3 regions of the Salinivibrio costicola subsp. alcaliphilus genome follow, and region 1 is predicted to be linked to each of the others. Evidence: predicted binding sites of a transcription regulator. Region 1 holds the regulator's gene; each other region holds the start of a gene.
The links. The regulator MetJ, encoded in region 1, represses methionine synthesis genes. The targets are predictions, from matches to a motif close to TTAGACNTNTANANGTCTAA.
Positions count from the first base shown of each region.

Region 2: a site for MetJ is predicted at 1,207-1,226, ahead of metK (methionine adenosyltransferase). Genes of this name have one in related genera too.
Region 3: a site for MetJ is predicted at 1,118-1,137, ahead of metH (methionine synthase). Genes of this name have one in related genera too.

Region 1 covers NZ_MUFR01000002.1:78,580-80,861, forward strand. Annotated here, with positions in the region: gene BZJ21_RS01080 (malic enzyme-like NAD(P)-binding protein) at 1-1,118, shown strand, start outside; gene metJ (met regulon transcriptional regulator MetJ) at 1,202-1,519, opposite strand; gene metB (cystathionine gamma-synthase) at 1,706-2,282, shown strand, end outside.
Region 2 covers NZ_MUFR01000014.1:11,590-13,871, forward strand. Annotated here, with positions in the region: gene metK (methionine adenosyltransferase) at 1-1,135, opposite strand, end outside; gene BZJ21_RS06410 (LysR family transcriptional regulator) at 1,314-2,234, opposite strand.
Region 3 covers NZ_MUFR01000016.1:70,754-73,035, reverse strand. Annotated here, with positions in the region: gene BZJ21_RS07435 (cation:proton antiporter) at 1-1,012, opposite strand, end outside; gene metH (methionine synthase) at 1,195-2,282, shown strand, end outside.

The sequences.
Region 1 (2,282 bases):
TTGCTGAACCTGTGCGTGAAATAGCCCAAGATGCGGATGCCGTATATCGCTATACCGGTAAAGGCAATATGGTTGCGGTGATCTCAAACGGCACCGCGATTTTGGGGTTAGGGAATTTAGGGCCGATGGCGTCAAAGCCTGTCATGGAAGGCAAAGCGTTATTGTTCAAGCGTTTTGCCGGCTTGGACTCGATCGACATTGAAGTTAAACACCGCACCATCGATGAGTTTGTTGATACCGTAGCCAATATTGCTGACACCTTTGGCGGTATCAACCTTGAAGATATCAAAGCCCCAGATTGTTTTGAGATCGAAAAGCAGCTGATTGAACGCTGTGAAGTGCCTGTCTTCCATGATGATCAACATGGTACCGCGATTGTCACTGCTGCGGGGATGCTTAACGCGCTCGAGTTGCAAGGCAAAGATATTGGTGAAGCCACCATCGTGTGTCTCGGTGCGGGTGCCGCTGCGGTGGCCTGTATGGAGCTATTGATTAAATGTGGCGCCCAGCGCGAAAAGATTTACATGCTGGATCGCAAAGGGGTGATTCACACCCGTCGTGATGACATTAACAAGTATAAGCAGCTGTTTGCCAATAACACGGATAAGCGTACCCTCGAAGATGTGATTGAAGGTGCGGATCTCTTTGTTGGCGTATCAGGCCCGGATTTGCTCTCGCCTGAGGCATTAAAACTGATGGCGGATAAGCCTGTCGTGTTTGCCTGCTCAAACCCAGATCCTGAAATTAACCCAGAGGTTGCGCACCAAGTCCGGGATGATCTGATCATTGGAACGGGGCGTTCGGATTACCCGAATCAGGTGAATAACGTCTTGTGTTTCCCGTTTATTTTCCGGGGAGCATTAGATGTGCGTGCCAGTGAGATTAATGATGCGATGAAGTTGGCCGCCGTTGAAGCGATTCGTGGTTTGGCGAAAGAGCCTGTACCACAATCGGTCTTAGATGCCGCGGGCTTGTCTTCACTCAGTTTTGGCCCGGATTACATCATTCCCAAGCCGATGGATGCCCGTTTACTGCCCAAGGTAGCACGTGCCGTGGCGCTTGCGGCCGTCGAAACCGGCGTAGCCCGTATTGAGATGCCAGACAACTATATGTTGTAAAGAAAACATGTTGTAAAGAAAACATGTTGTAATTAGAAAACAGTGTCTTACCATAAAAAAACCGCCGATGGCGGTTTTTTTGTTTAGTATTCACTGTCGTCAAACTCAATACCCAACTCTTCCATGATCCGACGTGCCTCGGCAGGAATGCTATCGGGTTTATCCTTACGGATGTCGTCATCGGTTGGCAGAGGCTGCCCGGTATAGGCATGTAAAAATGCCTCACACAATAGCTCACTGTTGGTCGCATGACGCAGGTTATGAACCTGACGGCGAGTGCGCTCATCAGTAAGAATTTTTAATACTTTAAGTGGGATAGAGACGGTGATCTTCTTTACCTGCTCTTTCTTTTTACCATGTTCGGCATACGGATTAATGTAATCGCCGTTCCACTGCGCCATGTCTCACCTATCTTGATTATGGAATACCCAGAATGATGCTGCGGAGATTTTAGCTATATTAACCGCCACATGCAAAGGTGTTTAGACGTCTAGAAGTGTTGACGTCCTAAAAGTACAGAGGTAAGGTAGTATGATGACGACTGGATCACGTAAATCGTGCCAGCGCAACAAGAGCAAGGATGAACCATGACAGGTAAAAAAACCGACACCATTGCCGTTCGAACAGGAATTGGCACTGACACGCAACATCATGCGGTTGTGCCGCCTTTGTATTTATCAACCAACTATCGTTTTCCTGCTTTTGGCGACGTTCCCACTTATGATTATGCCCGTGGGGGCAATCCAACTCGAGCTCAGTTAGAGCAAGCGTTAACGGAACTGGAGGGCGGAGCCGGTGCCGTGGTGACCAACTGTGGGATGGCAGCCATTAACTTGGTGTTGTCTTTACTGGATGCAGGGGATCATATTGTTGCACCGCACGACTGTTATGGTGGTACCTATCGCTTGTTAGAGTCACGCGCCAAGCAAGGGATTTGGCAGGTCAGTTTTGTCGATCAATCTGATCACCAGGCGTTAACCGCTGCGCTGGCAAAACAGCCGAAACTGGTGTTAGTTGAAACACCCTCTAATCCGCTATTGCGTGTGGTCGATATTGCTAAAATCTGCCAACAGGCCCACCAAGTGGGGGCATGGGTGGTGGTCGATAACACCTTTTTATCGCCAGCACTCCAACAGCCTTTTTCACTGGGTGCGGACATCATCG
Region 2 (2,282 bases), on a different contig from region 1:
CACGCAATAGGTCTGCTTTGTCGGTTTTCTCCCATGGGAAAATTTCACGACCAAAATGGCCATACGCAGCAGTTTGCTTATAAATAGGTTGCAGTAAGTCGAGCATTTCTTGTAGGCCATACGGACGTAGATCGAAGTGCTCACGAACAGCTTTAATAATCACCTCTGGCGCCACTTTTTCAGTGCCAAAGGTTTCGACCATGATAGACGTTGGCTCGGCCACACCAATGGCGTACGACAATTGAATCTCACAGCGGTCAGCAAGGCCAGCTGCGACGATGTTTTTCGCTACATAACGTGCGGCGTAGGCGGCAGAACGATCCACTTTTGATGGATCTTTGCCTGAGAATGCCCCGCCACCGTGACGGGCTGCGCCACCGTAGGTATCCACGATAATTTTACGGCCGGTTAAACCACAGTCTCCCATCGGGCCACCAATCACAAAGCGACCCGTTGGATTAATAAAGAATTTGGTCTCTTTGGTGAGCCATTCTGCAGGCAGAACCGGTTTGATAATTTCTTCCATGACCGCTTCGCGGAGATCGTCGGTTGAAATGCTGTCGCAATGCTGTGTTGACAGCACCACGGCGTCAATGCCCGCAATCTTGCCGTTGTCGTAGGCGAAAGTGACCTGGCTTTTTGCATCAGGACGTAGCCAATCTAAGGTGCCATCTTTACGCACTTGCGCTTGGCGCTCAACCAAACGGTGTGAGTAAGTAATAGGGGCTGGCATCAGTACATTGGTTTCATTGGTGGCAAAACCAAACATAATCCCTTGATCGCCGGCACCTTGATCTTTGGGATCAGCGCGGTCAACGCCTTGGTTTATATCAGGCGATTGCTTGCCAATGGTGTTCAATACTGCACAAGAATTGGCATCAAAACCCATATCGGAATGGACGTAACCAATATCGCATACCGTTTGGCGAGTGAGCTCTTCAATATCAACCCAGGCTGAGGTCGTCACTTCCCCGCCTACCATGACCATTCCGGTCTTCACATAGGTTTCGCAGGCAACGCGCGCTTTGGGATCTTGCTCAAGAATGGCATCCAAGACCGCATCAGAAATCTGATCGGCGATTTTATCAGGATGGCCTTCAGAGACGGACTCTGAGGTAAACAGGTGCTTAGCCATGTGACACTCTCATTGGTTATCAAGAATACCGACGATACGTAGCGAGTTGTCTCGCCGAACATCTCAGATGTTTTAACTTCTAGACGTCTATTTTATTCGCAAATACGATAAACGCAAGTCAGTTAATGCATCAGGGGACCTCTCTAGGTATAGCAAAGGCGAGTCGTATCGTATTGTTCTAGGTGACGGCTTGAGGCGAACTTGCGGGTTGCCAGCCGGTTGGAGCCGCTTCTTGCAGCCAATGTTTGAGTGACTCGACACGCAGAGGAAGGCGGCCAGCACTGCAATAAAGATGCAATGGAACCGGCGCTGAGTGCCATTGCGCTAAACACCGTATAATTTTATCAGGGTGGTGTTTCTGATAGCCAGCTGCACTCCAAGTCGGCAGAAGTCCGACACCTTGTCCATTTGCAATCGCATCTAACTGGATCGCTATCATGTCGCAATTGAAACGGCTAGGCATGGCGCTTAAATGATAGGTTTTATCGTGATTATGGAGCGTCAACCCTTGCCGCCGAAGGGCAAAAACATCCAGCCATGGATGGCCGTCCAAAGCGCTTGGATGCATAAAAGGGCCGTGTTGTGCCACGTAGTGTGGTGCAGCATAAATACCATATTGCCAAGTGCCTAGCTTATGAGCCCGACAGTTCATCGGCAGTATCATATCGCCCGCCCAAATAATCAGATCCGCAGACTGGATACGCGGTGGGCTAACGTCACTCGTTAATGTAATGGAAACCTTGGGGTGTTGCGCTAAAAAGGCATTAATCGATGGCCCTGCCCATCCACGCATCATGCCTGGGTGGCAAATCACGTCAATTGGCCCTTGAAGGTGATTATTTAACCCTTGGATCGCTTCTTCACTTTCCTCGACCAAATCGAGCATTTGTTGGCAGTAACGGGAAAATATCTCGCCTGCTTTGGTTAACACTAGCCGGTTTCCTTGCCGTTGTGTCAGTGACTGCCCCATATCTGTCTCGAGCTGCGCTAAACGACGACTGAGAGTTGATTTGGGCTGTCCCAGTGCTTTCGCGGCCGCCGTTAGGCTTTGATGTTGGCATAAAGCAACAAATGCACGAATAGAGGAGAAGTCCTGCATAATCGTCCTTTTTGATTCCGTTGAAAGTCCACACCTGTCGTTTGGTGA
Region 3 (2,282 bases), on a different contig from region 1:
CTTTCACACTGAGATAACGGGCGAACAGTACAACGGGTACAACTGCGGCCATAATGATCCAGTCTTCCTTATGGAAGCTAATCTGTAATAGGCTGACCCCGATCAACAAGAACAGTAAACTATTCAAAAACTCATCGACCAATTCCCAAAAATGGTCCAGATGATCCTCACTCTCTTTGGAGAAGCCAATAAAGCGAGTCCAGTTACCGATCATAATGCCAGATACTACCATCGCCAGTGGCCCGGAAACATGCAACATATCGGCGAGCACATACCCCGCGCTAGGAATAGCCAATGTCAGTAGCAGTTCCATGGAATGGTCATTGGTCGCGCAGATCAAACGGTGAAACAGGTAACCCAATATCAGACCGTATAAAATCCCACCGATAGCTTCTTGTAAGAACAATGCGATCGTACCACCGAGTGTCGGCTCGCTGTCGCCAAACGCCAAGGTAAAAAGCGTCACGAAAATAACAATCCCGACCCCGTCGTTAAACAGTGACTCTCCCTCGATTTGGGTGGTGATCCGCCTAGGTGCCTGTAGCCGCTTAACAATGGCCAACACCGCGATAGGATCGGTTGGAGAAATCAGCGCCCCAAACAATAAACAATAGATAAAATCAAAAGGAATGCCGATCAGTTGGAAGACGCCCCAAATACCGGCACCAACCAGCGAGACAGAGACCAACAGGCCGCCGAGAACGAGGGTGGTGATTTCCCATTTTTGATCAGAGAAATGGGGAAGCTTGACACCAATACCGCCCGCAAATAAAAGGAAACCGAGTACGCCTTTGAGTAAAAAGGCATCAAAGTGGATATCGGTCAATATTTGCTCCGCCATCGCCTTTAACGGAATGGCTTGGTATTGACCGGCGATCACGATCAAAAGAGAAAGGAGTAGAGAGCTTGCAGTGATCGCGATAGTCGTTTGTACTCGGCTGATTTTACTATTAATAAAGGCGATAAAGATGGCAGCAGCAGCCATGAAACTGAGGATTGCGTAGGTAGACATGCAGCTTCCTAGTACGACGAGGAATGAAAGAGTTACAAAATATTAATAGAAATTGCACTCAAAACGAACAGCTGAATTGAAATAGATCAAAATTAATCGATATTTATAGACGTCTAGATTTCCAAAATGGCTGTGGTAGGATAAAACTATCGCAATCAGGATGGTGATATCACGGGGTAAGAATGGATCGATTAACACAGCGTCTCTCTAAGTGTATTTTGGTGATCGATGGTGGTATGGGCACCATGATCCAAGGCTTAGGACTCGGCGAAGCCGATTACCGCGGCGCACGCTTTAAAGACTGGCATTGTGATGTGAAAGGTAACAATGACCTTTTGGTACTGACGCAGCCTGAAAAAATAGCAGCGTTACACAGCGACTATCTGGCCGCGGGCGCGGACATCATAGAAACCAATACGTTCAACGCGACCCAGATAGCCATGGCCGATTACGACATGCAGGCCATCAGTGCGGAGATAAATTTAGCTGCTGCGCGTCTTGCTCGCGACGTGGCTGACCACTGGACGGCGAAAACCCCAGAAAAACCACGCTTTGTTGCTGGGGTTCTCGGACCCACGAATCGCACTTGCTCTATCTCTCCAGATGTGAACGATCCTGGCTTTCGTAATGTCACCTTTGATCAATTGGTTGAGGGGTATGCGGAGTCCACTGAGGCGTTGATGGATGGTGGTGTTGATCTCATCATGTTGGAAACCATCTTTGATACCTTGAACGCGAAAGCCTGTGCCTTTGCTGTTGAAAAAGTCTTTGATGCCCGAGGTGTGCGCTTACCCATTATGATCTCTGGCACCATCACCGATGCGTCTGGTCGTACGCTCTCTGGGCAAACCACCGCGGCGTTTTATCACTCTTTACGCCACGTCGAACCGCTTTCTTTTGGTTTGAACTGTGCGCTGGGGCCAACCGAATTGCGTCAGTACGTCAAAGAGCTCAGTGAGATCTGCGAAGGATTTGTTTCGGTCCATCCCAATGCCGGTTTACCTAATGCGTTTGGCGAATACGATCTCTCGCCTGAAGACATGGCAAAACATATCGACGAATGGGCCGCTTCTGGCTTTATTAACTTGGTGGGTGGGTGCTGTGGTACCACGCCCGAGCATATTCAAGCGATCAGCGAAGTGGTGGCGAAACATACCCCTCGTGCGCGCCCCTCTCAGTCTGTGGCATGTCGACTATCAGGGCTAGAACCGCTGACTATTAATGCTGAAAGCCTGTTCGTGAACGTGGGGGAGCGCACCAATGTCACTGG